DNA from 2 places in the Asanoa ferruginea genome. Region 2 is predicted to be linked to the other one. Evidence: predicted binding sites of a transcription regulator. Region 2 holds the regulator's gene; the other holds the start of a gene.
What was found. Region 2 encodes HrcA, which represses chaperone genes, less so after heat shock. Its sites were predicted from a motif close to GGTTNGCACNCTCNNNNNGAGNGTGCNAACC; they were not measured.

Region 1 (7,649 bases), 2.8 Mb from region 2:
CCGGTGCCGCCGGTCGTGATGATCAGGTCGGCCCGCAGCGTCTGGTCTTCGAGCAGCGCGCGCAGCCCTTCCGGGTCGTCGTCGCAGATGCCGACCCGGTAGGCCAGCGCGCCGACCTCGGCCGCCGCCGCGGTCAGCGCGTGTGAGTTGGCGTCGACCACCTGGCCGGGCTGGCTGCCCCGGCCGACCTCGACCAACTCGTCGCCGGTGGCGATGATGACCACCCGCGGGCTGGAGCGGACGACCACGTGCCCGATGCCGGTGGCGGCGAACGCCGCGACCAGGGCCGGGCTGATCGTCGAGCCGGCCCGGGCGAGGACCGAGCCGGCGGCCAACTCGTCGCCGGCGCGGCGCAGGCCCGAGCCGCGCTTCGGCGGCTGGAAGATCTCGACCGCGGCCATGCCCTGGTCGGTCCAGTTGATCGGGACGACGACATCGGCGCCACCGGGCAGTGGCGCGCCGGCCGCGACCGAGAAGCAGGTCGACGGGGTCAGCCGGACCGGGCGCCAACTCGACGCCGACAGGTCGCCGATGACGTTGAGCCGCACCGGTGCGCCGCGGCCCGCGGTGCACACGTCTTCCCAGCGGGCCGCGTAGCCGTCGATCGCCGCCAGGTCGAACGACGGAAAGGCGTGCGGCGCGAGCACGTCTTGCGCCAGCACGTTGCCGTAGGCCTGGGTCAGCTCCAGGTCGAGGGGTGGCAGGGCGCGCAGCCGCCGCAGCGCGCTGCCCAGATAGTCGGCCAGCGGGGTCAGCTCTCGGGCGGCGACCTCCGCCGCGTCGGCTGTCTGCGTCATGAGCCGACTCCTCCCGCTCGGACGAACTCTTCGAGCCAGGAACGGAAGGCCGGGCCCAGGTCGTCGCGCTGGCAGGCGATCTGCACGACCGCCTGCAGGTAGCCCAGCGGCATCCCGGTGTCGTAGCGGGTGCCGCGGTAGATGATGCCGTGCACCGGCGTGCCCTCGTCGAGCAACGTCTGCATCGCGTCGGTGAGCTGGATCTCGCCGCCGCTGCCGGGTTTGGTCTGCCGGATCGTCTCGAAGATCTTCCCGGGCAGCACGTAGCGGCCCAGCACGGCGAGGTTGCTCGGCGCCTCTTCCGGCGACGGCTTCTCCACCAGGCCGGTCACCTTGACCACCTCGGCGCCGGGCACCAGACCCGGCTCGGCCTCCGCCACCGACGCGATGCCGTAGCGCTTGACCTCCTCCCGGGGCACCTCGAGGAAGGCCAGCACGATGCCGCCGGTCTGCTGCTGTAGGTCGATCATCGCCGGCAGCAGCGGCTCGGACTCGTCGACGAACTCGTCACCGAGCAGCACCGCGAACGGCGCGTCGCCGACGTGTGAGTCGCCCATGCCGACCGCGTGACCGAGGCCGAGCGGCTCGCCCTGCCGGCACGTGTAGATCTCGGCGAGCTCGGCGGGCTTGCGCACGGCGGCGAGGCGCTCGACGTCGCCCTTCTCCTCGAGCCGGCTCTCCAGATAGGGCTGCCGGTCGAAGTGGTCGACCATCGAGGTCTTGCCCCGGCCGGTGACCAACAGGATGTCGGTGATGCCGGCGGCCGCCGCCTCTTCCACGATGTATTGCAGGACCGGCCGGTCGACGACCGGCAGGAGTTCCTTGGGGACCGCTTTGGTGGCCGGCAGGAAGCGGGTGGCGAGACCGGCGGCCGGAATGACCGCCTTCACCGCCCGCTGCCGCGGCTCGGTCGAGTTGGAGGGCGGTCGCGGGGTCGCTGGCACGTCCGACATTCCGCGAGACTATCCGCCCCTCGTCTGTCGCGGTGGCTGCGTCCCGCTTGACGCGCCGCCAGCAGGTCGTATCGGGCCCGTGCCGCCGGCCCGGGGCAGGTTGCCGTCGGGCGGCACCGCGCCGGAGGTCACCTTGATCTCGGCCATCGTCGGTCGCTCGCCCGGCGCCGTCCGGTAGCCGTCACGACCGGCCGCCTTCGCGGCGTAGAGCGCGTCGTCGGCGGCGTCCAGCACCGCCTGCACGGTGGTCGCGTGGCTCGGGAACACCGCGATTCCAATGGAGACGGTCACCTCGATGCCGCCGGTGCCCTCGACCTCGATGGGCTCGTCGCGGACGGCGGCGCCGAGCCGTTGCGCGACCGTCGCGGCACCGTCGGCGTCGGTCTCCGGCAACAGCACCACGAACTCCTCGCCGCCTTGGCGGAAGGCCAGGTCGACCTCGCGCACCACGCCGCGGATCCGGCCGGCGAACTCGAGCAGCACGGCGTCGCCGGCTGCGTGCCCGTAGGTGTCGTTGACCTCTTTGAACCGGTCGAGGTCGAGGGCGAGCACGGCGAGCATCCGGCCGAAGCGGCTGGCCCGCTCGACCTCGCGCCGGATCGACTCGCGCAGGTAGCGGTAGTTCCACAGCCCCGTCAACGGATCGGTCAACGAGAGCCGCTGCGCCTCCTGATGCACGCGTACGTTGTCGACGGCCACCGCGGCCTGCCCGGCGAACGTACGCAAGGTGATCAGGTCGGCATCGTCGAACTCGTCGGAGCCCAGCCGGTCGTAGAGCGCCAGCACACCCGACGCGGTCGGCGGTTCGGCCGGCTGCACGCCGGGCACCGGCACCGGGTCGGTGACCGGGCCGGCGACGTTGAACGGCACAGCGACATAGGTGCGGCACCGCGGCTCGAACGGCGAAAGCGACGGCCCGTCCCGGTCGACCCGGCCCCGCCGCGGCAGCCCGGTCGCGGCCACCCAGCCGAGCAGGCCCTCGCCGACCGGCACCCGCCGGCCGGCGACGTCGACCGCGAGCCCGCACTGGCCGACCAACGTGCCGGTCGCCGGGTCGAGCAGCAGCACCACGCCGCCGCTGGCACCGGTCGCCGCCCGCGCCGTCTCCAGGATCACCTGGAGGATCCGCTGGAGGTCGTGGGTGCTGGACAGGGTGTCGCCGAGCACCGCCAGGTGGCCGCGGAGTTGGTCGCGGCTCGTCGTCAGCGCCCGCACGTAGGCCTGGGTCTCCCGGGTCATCCGGTTGAACGCGACCGCCAGCCGCCCGACCTCGTCGCGGCCGCGCACCGGCACCCGGGCCGCCAGGTCACCACCCGCCGCCCGATCGGCCGCACCGGCGAGTTCGGCCAGCGGCCGGGTCGTCGTGCGGGCCAGCCACCAGGCGGCGCCGACGGCGAACAGGCCGGCCAGCACCACGGCGGCGACCAGCAGCCCGTAGAGGGCCTGAGGCTCGCCGGCCGGCACCGAGAGCACCAGCGGCAGCGGCTGGCCGGCGGACGGGCCGACGCGGCGAACGAACCGGCCACCGGCGGTCTCGGCGACGTTGTCACCGCGTACCCCGGCAGCAGCGGCGACCACGTCGGCGAGCGCACCCGGCGACTCGGTGCTGTGCACCGCGGACCCGCCCTGGAGCAGGGTCACCGCGGTGCCGGTGGCGCCACCGAGCCGGCCGATCATGGCGGCGTCGAGGTCATGGGTCGCCCAGATCACTCCGAGCGGCGCACCGGCCGCGTCCCGCGTCTCGATCCCGACGGCGAGGCCCAGGAACGGGCCGGCGTCCGTGGGCCGCGCGCAGTCGGCCCACGGACGGGCCGGAGATCCGGGCGTGCGCAGCCGGGGTACGCCGTCCGCGTTCTCGACCACGACGCCGGAGGCGAGCCCGCGGGCGACCACCTGGCTGGCGATGTCGGTCTGGCGGGCCGGGTCGGCGGTCACCGCGACCGCGTCGGCGGCGGCCTGTAGCTGTAGGCAGAGGGAGCTGACCGAGGTGCGCACCGCGGTCGCCGCGACGCCGAGCCGGTCAACCGCGCGGTCCCGGCCGACGGCGCTCACCGTGCCGCCGACGAAGAGCGCACCGAGCAGCACCGGTCCCAGCACGACGGCCAGGAACGCGGCGGTCAGCCGCCCGCGCAGTGTCACGAACTCCCCCTTCGGGCCGTGCCATGCTCGGCGGTGGCGTTGGCCTCGAAGGTCTAACCGGGTAAGGGTCGGGAGTGTTGCGTGCCGGATTTATCGCATAGTGGGCTGACGAAGGCTGACATGCGGGCGGAAGTGCTCGCCCGCCGCCAAGCGCTGCCCGCTTCCGCCCTCGCGGATGCCGCCGCGCGGGTGACGGCGGCGGTCGCCGACCTCGTCCGGACGAGCACCCCAAGACTGGTCTGCGGGTACGTGCCGATGGGCAGCGAACCTGGCGGAGCCGACCTGCCGGCGGCGCTGCGGGCCGCGTTGGCCGAAGAGGCCGAGGTGTTGCTGCCGGTGTTGCGCCCGGACAACGACCTGGACTGGGCCGCGTACGACGGGATGCTGGTCCCGGCTCGCCGGGGGCTGCGGGAGCCGCCCGGGGAACGGCTCGAACGCGCGGCGATCACCGGGGCCGACCTGATCGTGGCGCCGGCAGTCGCGGTCGACCGGCGCGGGATGCGGCTCGGGCGGGGTGGCGGTTCCTACGACCGGGCGCTGGCGAGGGTGCGCGACGGCGTGCCGATCGTGGCGCTGCTGCACGACGGTGAGCTGGTCGACCGGGTGCCGGACGCGGCACACGACCAGCGGGTGACCGGGGTGATCACCCCGGCCGGGGGACTGCGCTGGCTTTAGCTCGACGACGCCGGCGTGCTCGTGGCCGCCTTGGCCGGCTCTGACTTCGGCTTGGACTCGGTCTTGGTCTCGGTCTTCGACTCCGACTTGCCGTCGGACTTGGACTCGGACTTGACCTTGGTGTCGCCGCCGTTGACCCCGTTGCGCGAGTCGGTGCGGTAAAAGCCGGAGCCCTTGAACACGATGCCGACCGAGTTGAAGACCTTACGCAGGCGGCCCTCGCACTCGGGGCACACGCTCAGCGGCTCGTCCTTGAACGACTGGACGGCCTCGAGCTGGTGTCCGCACTCGGTGCAGGCGTACTGGTAGGTCGGCACGGCTTCCTCCGGATCTTGCGCGGTGGGTGCGGTGGGTCTGGCACTCAGCGTATCCGAGTGCCAATGGTGCGGCATCGGACCAGCATTCGTCCAGCTACAACGTCAACTCCAGTGCGGCGGGACGTCTTCCCAGAGCCGCTCGTCGTTGGTGTTCCGTTGCTCACCCCAGCCGTGATCCGTGTCGTCGGCCGTCTGCTCCGGGAGCAGGAACTCGTCACCGGTGAGGTCGACGGGACGCTCGTCATCGGGTGTAACTGGCGGTTCCACGCGGTTCACGAGGGCAGCGTACCCGTGCGTTCGGTAGCGTCGGTCGCCGTGACGTACGACGACCCGAACCTCGACCCGTGGCGGCGACCCGGCCCCGGCGCCGAGCCTGTCCCGGGTCGCCCTGGACAGCCGCCGGCCGTACCCCCGACTGGTTATTCGGGGCCGCCATCGACGGACCCGCCGCCGGCGGGGTGGCGGCCGCCCACCTATGTGCAGCCGCCACCACCCCGGCAACTCGCGCCGCAGGATCTCGACAAGGTCGAGGCGCAGGAGAAGGACGCCCGCACCCTCACCTATGGCGTCGCGCTGGTCGCCGCCGCGGTGATGGTCGTGCTGAGCTGCCTGCTCTGCTCCAGGGTGCTGTTCTAGTTAGGGGACGGCGCCTTCCCAGACCGCGTGCGCGCCGCTGTCGCCGGTGAGGAAGACGTAGATGCCGGTCGCGACGGCGAGCGCGATGATCACCACGCTGAACGCCAGGTTGACCCAGACCGGCAGGTGCGGCACCCGGCGGCTGCCGCTGGTGATGAAGAGCATGACGAGCGTCACGATGCCCAGCGCGAGAGTGAACCACCAGGTGCGGTCGCCGTAGCTCTGGTGCTGGCTGACCTTGTCGAGAATTTCGGGGGAGAAGCCGGCGGCGACGAGGCGGGCCTGGAGGTCTTCACCGGACTGCGTCGCGAGAAAGGCCGCGACTGGTGCGACGACGGCGAGGGCGAGGGTGGCCCAGCCGATTTTGCCGCGAACCTTGGGAACCAGCGCGTAAACCACGGCGGCGAGGCAGAGCAACGGGATGAAGACCACGGCCGCGTGGATGATCAGGGGGTGGGCCGGTATGCCCAGTATCTGGTTCAACACGCGGGCCTCCTATTTCAATATGCGTGACAGCGTACGGCCGGTCCCCGCCGCTGAAGAGTCCTTACGACGGGGACACGTGGGGTGGGCGGGGTTCGGTTCATCGTTCAACCAAATCGTCGATGAACTGCTCGTATCTTGAACGTTTCCAGGCTGCGTGCTTCCATTGCGCCATGTCCGAGACGGCGGAGGAACGGGGCGCGGTGCTGCTGCGGTCCCGCGGCATGCGGGTGACCCGCCCGCGGATCGCCGTGCTCGAAGTGCTGGCCGGCGGCGGCCACCTCGAGGTCGACGAGATCGCGACGGCCGTCCGCGCCCGCCTCGAATCCGTTTCCACCCAGGCGGTGTACGACGTGCTCGGCGCGCTGTCCCGGGCCGGCCTCGCCCGGCGGATCGAGCCGGCCGGCAGCCCCGCGCGGTTCGAGGCGCGGGCCGGCGACAACCACCACCACGTGGTCTGCCGGGCCTGCGGCGCGATCGCCGACGTCGACTGCGCCACCGGTTCGGCGCCCTGCCTCGACCCGGTCGGCGCGGGCGGGTTCGTGGTCGACGAGGCGGAAGTGACCTTCTGGGGTCTGTGCCCCGACTGCCAGCAGCGCAAAGCCAGCGACGACTGACCGTGGCAGGCTAGACCTCATGGCGGATCTGGGGCTTTTCGGACCGGGCACGGTGAGCTGGCGGGTGCATGCCGAGCCGATCCTCTTCGTCGGCGGTCTCCGTTCCCTCTTTCTCCAGGCGCTGCATCCCCGGGCGATGGCCGGGGTGGCGCAGAACTCGCACTACAAAGACGACCCGTGGGGCCGGCTGATGCGCACGACGATCTACGTCGCGACGGCGGTCTACGGCACCACCGAGGAGGCCGTCGAGGCCGGCCGCCGGCTGCGCGCCATCCACGCCCGGATGCGCGCCCGCGACCCGTTCACCGGCGAGGAGTTCCGGATCGACGAACCGGAACTGTTGCGCTGGGTGCACGTGACCGAGATCGAGTCGTTCATCACCACCGCCCGGCGGGCCGGGGTGCCGCTGACCGACGCCGAGGTCGACACCTACTACTGGGAGCAGCGCCGGGTCGCCGCGCTGGCCGGCCTCGACCCGTCGACCGTCCCGGCTTCCGCGGCCGAGGTCACCGACTACTACGCGTCGATGCAGCCCGCGCTGAAGGTCACCCGCGACGCCGCCGAGGCACTGGTCTTCCTGACCGCGCCGCCGATGCCGGTCTCGTGGAAGCTCAACCCGGCCGCGAGACTCGGCCTCGAGCTCGGCGGTCCGCGACTGGCCTACCTGGGTGTCGCCTCCACCGCGCTCGGCCTGCTCCCGACCTGGGCGCGGCGCCTCTACGGCGGGCTCGGCTTGCCGATCGAGGGCTTTACCGCCGGCCTTTCGGCCCGGGCGATCCGGGCGGCGCTGGGTGCCTTGCCCCGCCGCTACACCGAGGGCCCGATCTACCAGGGCGCGATGGCGCGGGCCGCCGCACTCACCACTCAGACGTAGGCCTCGGCCAGGGCGGCGAGCTCCGGATCGGCTCCGCCCGAGATCGCCCGCACCGGGTCGGCCCGGCCCCCGATCACCCGCACCGTGCCGGCGACGATGTCGGCGACCTGCACCCGCGGGTCGTCGGCGGAGTCGACCAGCGTCAGCTCGGCCAGGTC
Region 2 (7,649 bases):
CGCTGCACCGGCGTGCGGTTCTGCCACCACTGCGAGGCCAGGTCGGGGTGCAGCTCGTCGAGCGGGCGGATCCACCGATAGGTGTAGCCGACGAAGAGCATCTTGCGGGTGATGGTGGACAGGTTCGTCGAGCGCGAGTGCCACTGGCGGCGGTCGAAGATGAACGCGTCGCCCGGGTTGGCGGTGATCTCGACGGTGCCCTCGGGGTCGGGGTTCTGCACGGTCAGGTCGGCCGGGCGGGGCAGCGAGTTCCACAGGTGGCTGCCCGGGATGACCTTGGTCGCGCCGCGGCCCTTCTCAGAGAGGTCGGAGAGGACGTAGGCCACCTTCAGCGAGAACATCGGCCGCGGGAGGTTGGGGTCCATCGTCTCCGGGTCGGAGTTCTGCCGGTAGCCGTCCTGGTGCCAGCCCCAGTAGGGCTTCTCCGGCTCGAGCGCCGGCGGGGTGACGTCGAGGTGGTTGTGGTGCGTGTAGATGTTCCAGCCGGCCAGGCCCCACATGTAGGGGAACGCGATCGGGTGGGTCAGCAGCTCGCCGAACAGCTCGTCACGGTCGAGGAAGCCGAGCAGGTGCAGCGTGCCGTCCTTGGTCGTGTTGCCGGCGGCCTTCTCCTCGGCGTAGACCCGGTCGACGGCGGCTTCCAGCGCGGCGCGGTGGTCCTCGGTCAGGACGTTGCGCAGCAACATGAAGCCCTGCTCGTGGAACTCCTTCCGGTCGACCTCGCTGATCGGCTCGTAGCCTGTGCGGCCTGCGTAGTCGAACACGTGCATTCCTCCTCGTGACGTCGCCAGGGCCGTCACTCGACCGTCGTTCGGGCCGCGGGCGGCCCCGGATGCGGCGCTGAACCCGAAGGGATTTCGCGCACCCCGGCGATGCTAGAGGCAGTTGTTGTGCCGGAAAGACTCCGTTCGGCCGAAGATCGACGGCGATCGGCGGATCGGCACGATATGGAGGGGCATCACTACGGGCGGCGATCTTAGGTCGCCCTAAATGCCCACAACCCAGACACAAGATCATACAGAAAGTGAGATAAAACTCAGTCTTGGGCGATCGGGCGGTTCACGGTCACGTCATACGTCGGCGAAGACCTCGGCCTGGACCAGGCCCGCGCCCACGCCCTCGATCGGGGACCAGCGGCCGCCGTCGGCGGACCATTCCATGCCCGCGAAGCGGACGCTCTTCACGCCGTGGTCGGTGGCGTGGGAGACCAGCCAGTGCGCGTAGCGCCAACCGGCCGTCGCGTCGGTGGCCGCCACCGCGAAGCCGGCCGCCGCCGGCACCGTGTCGACCGTGCCCCAGTCGAGTTTGAGCACCTTGGCCAGCGACGTGGCCGCCGCCGTGCCGCGCATCAGCGGCTCGCCCGGCACCGTGCAGGCGACCGCGTTGGCGGACCGGCCCAGCAGCGCCGCCGCCAGCACGCCGGCCTCGTCGGCCCACTTCTCGTAGGCCTCCGGGTAGGCCGAGCGCTGCACCCGCTGCGCCGCCTCGGTCACCCGCATCTCCTGCCAGCCGCGCACCTTCTTCAGGCCCGCGTAGAACCGGGTCGCCGAATAGCGCGGGTCGCGGATCTGCTCCGGCGTGCCCCAGCCCTGGCTCGGCCGTTGCTGGAACAGGCCGAGCGAGTCTCGGTCGCCGCCGGGCAAATTCTCCAGCTTCGACTCCTGCAACGCCGTCGCCAGGGCGATCACCACACCGCGTTCCGGGACTTTCCGGCGTACGCCGACCGCCGTGATCGTGGCGGCATTGGCCATCTGTGCGGCGTCGAGGGTGACCGGCGGGCTGTCGTCTCCGGATTGGACGGTGCAGTCGCGGGTCGCCGAGGGGAGGCTGATCTTGGGTGTCTTGAAGTCACGTGAGCTGAGGAAAACCGCGAAAGCCGCGATCAGGAAGAGCGCGACGATGCCGACAATGGGCCCACGACTTCGCACCCGCCACCTCCTTGTCGCACAGGTTACGACGGCGGGGCGACCGTGCGGAACGTCATGGCGCCGGTACCCACGCCGGGTCGCGCTTTTCCCGGAACGCGGCAACGCCCTCGCGGCCCTCCTGCGAGAGGAAGTAGCCGACCGAATGGGCACCCAGCTCGGCCGCGTCTTCCCGGACCGACGGCAGCGGGGTGCGGACCAGCAACTCCTTCGTGCCGGCCAACGCGCCCGGTGCACCGCGCACCAGGGCCGCGCAGTAGGAGCGCACCGTCGCGTCCAGCTCCTCGACGCCGACGGCGGCGGTGACCAGGCCGACCTCGACCGCGCGGGCACCGTCGAACAGCTCGCCGGTCAGGTAGAGCGCCTGGGCCGCCCGCGGGCTCAGCCGGCGGAGCACGGTGGCGGAGATGACCGCCGGGATCACGCCGAGCCGGACCTCGGTGAACGCGAACGTCGCCTCGTTGGCGCAGATCGCGATGTCGGCCGCGGCGATCAGGCCGAGCCCGCCGGCCCGCGCCGGGCCGCCGATCCGGGCGACGACCGGCTTGGGGCACTCGGCCACCGCCGCGAGCACGTCGCCGAGCATTCCGACCGGGACCTTTCCCGAGGCGTACGCCGCCGCGGTCTCCTTCAGGTCGGCTCCTGAGCAGAACACCGGGCCGGTGTGCGAGAGCACCACCACCCGCACCGCGGGGTCGGCGGCGGCCGTCGCGAGGGCGGCGGTCAGCTCGGTCATCAGCGTCGTCGACAGCGCGTTGCGGTTGTGCGGGCTGTCCAGCGTGAGGGTGGCCACGCCGCGGTCGGTCTCGACCCGTACGAGAGGATCCCCGGATGTCATGTGGCGCACACTAGTGGAATGCCCGGTCCTCTTCCCGACGGCGAACCGATGCCGCCGGACGGCGCGTTGCCCGCGTCGGCCCTGAACACGGTCGGTGCGCGCGGCTTCGGCGTCTACGTGCACGTGCCGTTCTGCGCCAGCCGGTGCGGCTACTGCGACTTCAACACCTACGCACCGGGTGACCTGCCGGGCTGGCGGCCCGAGGGCTACGCCGACACCGTGCTGGCCGAGCTCGAGCTCGCCGCGCGGACGCTGGGCGACGCACCGGCCGTCGACACCGTCTTCGTCGGCGGCGGCACGCCCACGTTGCTGCCCACCGGCGACCTGGGCCGGATCATCGAGGCGATCGACAAGATCTGGGGGCTCGCGCCGGGCGCCGAGGTGACCACCGAGGCCAACCCCGAGTCGGTGACGCCGGCCAGCCTGCGGGCGCTGCGGTCCGCCGGCTACACCCGGGTCTCGCTGGGCATGCAGTCGGTGGCGCCGGGCGTGCTGCGGGTGCTCGACCGCAAGCACTCGCCGGGCCGGGCGGCGCAGGCCGCGACCGAGGCCCGGGAAGCCGGCTTCGACCACGTCAACCTCGACCTGATCTACGGCACGCCGGGTGAGTCGGCCGACGACTTCGCGGCCTCGCTGGCGGCCGCGATCGGTGCCGGCGTCGACCATGTCAGCGCCTACAGCCTGATCGTGGAGGACGGCACCCGGCTGGCCGCCCGGATCCGCCGCGGCGAGCTGCCGCAGCCCTCCGACGACGTCGCCGCCGACCGCTACCTGGCCGCGGAAGCCGCGCTGACCGCGGCCGGCTTCGGCTGGTATGAGGTGTCGAACTGGTCCACCACGGAGGCCGGGCGGTGCCGGCACAACCTGCTCTACTGGACCGGCGGCGACTGGTGGGGTGTGGGCCCCGGAGCGCACAGCCACGTCGGCGGCGTGCGGTGGTGGAACGTCAAGCACCCGGCCTCGTACGCACAGCGGCTGGCCGACGGCGTCTCGCCCGGCGCGGGCCGGGAGGTGCTCACCGCCGACGATCGGCTGACGGAAGACGTCATGCTGAGGATGCGGCTGGCCAGCGGCCTGCCGCTCGACGTGCTCGACCCGGCCGGCCGGGCCGCCGCGGAGCGGGCCCGAGCCGACGGGCTGCTGACGGTCGACGGCGACGCAGCGGTGCTGACCCTGCGGGGCCGGCTGCTCGCCGACGCCGTCGTCCGCGACCTCCTGCCGTAGGCGACCGCGAGCAGCCGCCTACGGCAGTCGGGTTACTTGATGATGCTGATGCTCAACGGGTAGCGGTAGAGCTGCCCCTCGTTGGCCTTGACGCCGGCGATGATGCCGAAGATCACGGCGATCAGCGTGGCGATCGGGAAGATGATGAAGCCGATGGCCAGGCAGGCCGTCGCCCAACCGATGATCGAGACGACCGACCACACGATCTGGAAGTTGAGCGCCGCGACGGCGTGTGCGCGGACCGCGGGCGAGGTGTTGCCCTTGGCCAGCATGGCAACCAGCGGCGCGACCCAGCCGAGCGTGCCCGTGCTGAAGAACGCGAGCGCCGCGCCACCGAGGTGGGCGACCAGCGCCCAGGTCTTCTCTTCACTGTTGGCGTAGCCCGAAGGGGCCGCGCCACCGTAGTAACCACCCTGCTGGGGCGGGTAGCCGCCACCCTGCGGAGGCGGATAGCCCCCCGGCGGCGGGTAGCCACCGGCGGGCGGATAGGCACCGGCACCCGAAGTGGGCGGCGGGTAGGCGCCGCCACCCGAGGTGGGAGGCGGTGCGGCGTTGGGATCCGGGTAACCCTCACCGGGTGGCCGGGGCGGCTCAGTCATGCCCGACACCGTAGGGGTATCGATCAACCCGCGCCAGATGCGAGTTCTGACTTGTTGTCGACAGCTTGGCCACGGCAAACAGCGATCATCGCTTGGTGGACCGGTGCGTCGTAGACTGGCACTCGCTACAGTCGAGTGCCAGAAGGCTGGAGGGGGTGACGCATGGCTCTCGATGACCGCAAGCTCGACGTGCTCCGCGCGATCGTCGAAGACTACGTGTCAACCCAAGAGCCGGTCGGAAGCAAGGCCCTCGTCGAGCGCCACCAACTGGGCGTTTCCCCGGCGACCGTGCGAAACGACATGGCTGTTCTCGAAGAAGAGGGCTACATCCGCCAGCCGCACACCAGCGCCGGCCGGGTGCCCACCGATCGTGGCTACCGGCTGTTCGTCGACCGGCTGTCGACCGTCAAGCCGCTGAGCCCGGCCGAGCGCCGGGCGATGGAGCGGTTCCTGGTCGGCGCCGTCGACCTCGATGACGTGGTGCACCGCACGGTGCGGCTGCTCGCCCAGCTCACCCGCCAGGTCGCGGTCGTGCAATATCCGAGCCTGGCCCGGTCGTCGGTGCGCCACCTGGAGCTGGTGCCGATCTCCACGACCCGGTTGATGGTGGTCATGATCGCCAACACCGGCCGGGTCGAGCAGCGGCAGGTCGAGTTGCCCACGCCGATCGACGAGAGCCAAGTCACCACCCTTCGCCGGCTGACCAACGAGAAGCTCTGCGGATGCAAGCTTTCCGACACTCCACCGCTGGTCCAGTCGTTGGTCGAAGAGTCGTCGCCCGAGTTGCGGGCGGCCACCGTCGCGCTCTCCACGGTGTTGCTGGAGACGCTGGTGGAGCGGCACGAGGAACGTGTGGCACTGGCTGGCACAGCCAACCTGACCCGCGGCGGTCTGCTCGACTTCCAGGGTTCGCTGCGCCCGATACTCGAGGCGCTCGAGGAAGAGGTCATCCTGCTCAAGCTGATCGGCGAGGTCGAGCCGATCACCCGGGTCCGGATCGGTGACGAGAACGAGATCGACAACCTGCGGTCGACCTCGATCGTGAGCACCGGATACGGACCAGGGGTTACCGTCGTCGGCGGGCTGGGTGTGCTCGGGCCGACCCGGATGGACTACCCCGGCACCATCGCCACCGTGCGCGCCGTGGCACGCTACGTAGGCGAGCTGCTGGCCCAGAACTGACACCCACCCCCACCTGATCATCGGCGGCCGGCACAAGCGAGACGACATGAGGACTCAGAACACAGTGGCCAGGGATTACTACGGGATTCTCGGCGTCGCCCGAGATGCCAGCGACGACGAGATCAAGCGCGCCTACCGCAAGCTGGCGCGTCAGTTCCACCCCGATGTGAACCCCGATCCGGCGGCCGCCGAGAAGTTCAAGGAGATCAACGCGGCCTACGAGGTCCTCTCCGACGACCAGAAGCGGCAGATCGTCGACCTCGGCGGCGACCCGCTCGCGCCGGGTGGTGGCGGTGGGCCGGGCGGCCCCGGTGGTGCCGGCCCGTTCGTCGGCTTCCAGGACATCATGGACGCGTTCTTCGGCGCCGCCGGCGCGGGCGCGCGCGGCCCCCGGCCGCGCACCCGCCCGGGCGCCGACGCGATCCTGCGGCTCGAGCTCGACCTGCTGGAGACCGCGTTCGGCGTCGAGGCGCCGATCACCGTCGACACCGCGGTGCTCTGCACCACCTGTTCCGGCGCCGGCACCGCGGCCGGCACCCACCTGGCCACCTGCGAGACCTGTGGCGGCCGGGGCGAGGTCCAGTCGGTCCAGCGCACCTTCCTCGGCCAGGTCGTCTCGTCCCGGCCGTGCACGGTCTGCCAGGGCTACGGCACGGTCATCCCGCACGCCTGCCCGACCTGCGCCGGTGACGGCCGGGTCCGCACCCGCCGCTCGCTGACCGTGAAGATCCCGGCCGGCGTCGAAGACGGCATGCGGATCCGCCTGGCCCAGCAGGGCGAGGTCGGCCCGGGTGGCGGCACCGCCGGTGACCTCTATGTCGAGATCCACGAGCGGCCGCACGACGTCTACTCCCGCAAGGGTGACGACCTGCACTGCCGGGTGACGGTGCCGATGACGGCGGCGGCGCTCGGCACCCGGCTGACGATCAAGACGCTCGACAGCGAGGAGACGGTCGACGTCAAGCCGGGCACCCAGCCCAACTCGACGCTGCGGCTGCGCGCGCGGGGCGTGCCCCACCTGCGCGGCGCCGGGCGCGGCGACCTCTACGTGCACCTCGACGTGCGCACCCCGACCAAGCTGTCCGGCGACCAGGAGAAGGCGCTCCGCGAGTTCTCCCGGTCCCGGGGCGAAGAGGTGGCCGAGCTGACCAAGCAGGGCGGCTTCTTCTCCCGGATGCGCGACGCGTTCAACGGGCACTGACGGTTGAGCCGGCCGCTCTTCCTCGTCGACGCACTACCCGAGGGCGACGAGCTGCTGCTCGACGGCCCCGAGGGGCGGCACGCGGCCACCGTGCAACGGATCGGCGCGGGCGAGGAGCTGCTGCTGGCCGACGGCCGGGGTGGCACGGCGGAGGCGGTGGTCACCGCCGCCGGCAAGAACGCGCTGACCCTGAGGATCCAATCGCGGGCGTACGAGCCGGCGCCCGACCCGCGGCTCGTCGTCGTGCAGGGCATCGCCAAGGGTGACCGGGGCGAGCTGGCCGTGCAGGCGATGACCGAGGTCGGCGTCGACGAGATCGTGCCCTGGGCGGCCGCCCGTTCGGTGGCCCGGTGGCGGGCCGAACGCGGTGGCAAGGCCCGCGACCGCTGGGTGGCGACCGCCCGCGAGGCGGCCAAGCAGTCGCGCCGGGCCTGGTGCCCGGCGATCGGCGGCGACCCCGACGAGTCGACCGCCGTGGTCGCCGGCCGCCTGGGCCGGGCCGCCGCCGCGTTGGTGTTGCACGAGGAGGCCGCGGCACCGCTGGCCACGGTCGCGCTGCCGGCCCGCGGCGACGTGGTGCTGGTGGTCGGGCCGGAGGGCGGAATCGCGCCCGAGGAGGTCGCCGCGTTCGAGAAGGCGGGCGCCACCGCGGTGCGGCTCGGGCCGACAGTCCTGCGCAC

Region 1: DFJ67_RS14250 (FmdB family zinc ribbon protein) is a predicted target of HrcA. The motif match lies at 4,917-4,947, and genes of this name have one in related genera.

What each region holds. Positions count from the first base shown of each region.
Region 1 covers NZ_QUMQ01000001.1:2,986,293-2,993,941, forward strand. Annotated here, with positions in the region: gene DFJ67_RS14230 (molybdopterin molybdotransferase MoeA) at 1-797, opposite strand, end outside; gene DFJ67_RS14235 (UTP--glucose-1-phosphate uridylyltransferase) at 794-1,750, opposite strand; gene DFJ67_RS14240 (GGDEF domain-containing protein) at 1,760-3,889, opposite strand; gene DFJ67_RS14245 (5-formyltetrahydrofolate cyclo-ligase) at 4,010-4,564, shown strand; gene DFJ67_RS14250 (FmdB family zinc ribbon protein) at 4,561-4,881, opposite strand; gene DFJ67_RS42685 (hypothetical protein) at 4,984-5,157, opposite strand; gene DFJ67_RS14255 (translation initiation factor 2) at 5,197-5,517, shown strand; gene DFJ67_RS14260 (DUF2231 domain-containing protein) at 5,518-6,003, opposite strand; gene DFJ67_RS14265 (Fur family transcriptional regulator) at 6,174-6,617, shown strand; gene DFJ67_RS14270 (oxygenase MpaB family protein) at 6,637-7,491, shown strand; gene DFJ67_RS14275 (hypothetical protein) at 7,482-7,649, opposite strand, start outside.
Region 2 covers NZ_QUMQ01000001.1:194,370-202,018, reverse strand. Annotated here, with positions in the region: gene DFJ67_RS00955 (phytanoyl-CoA dioxygenase family protein) at 1-770, opposite strand, end outside; gene DFJ67_RS00950 (hypothetical protein) at 1,071-1,928, opposite strand; gene DFJ67_RS00945 (enoyl-CoA hydratase family protein) at 1,981-2,763, opposite strand; gene hemW (radical SAM family heme chaperone HemW) at 2,782-3,987, shown strand; gene DFJ67_RS00935 (DUF4870 domain-containing protein) at 4,020-4,586, opposite strand; gene hrcA (heat-inducible transcriptional repressor HrcA) at 4,749-5,768, shown strand; gene dnaJ (molecular chaperone DnaJ) at 5,833-6,969, shown strand; gene DFJ67_RS00920 (16S rRNA (uracil(1498)-N(3))-methyltransferase) at 6,973-7,649, shown strand, end outside.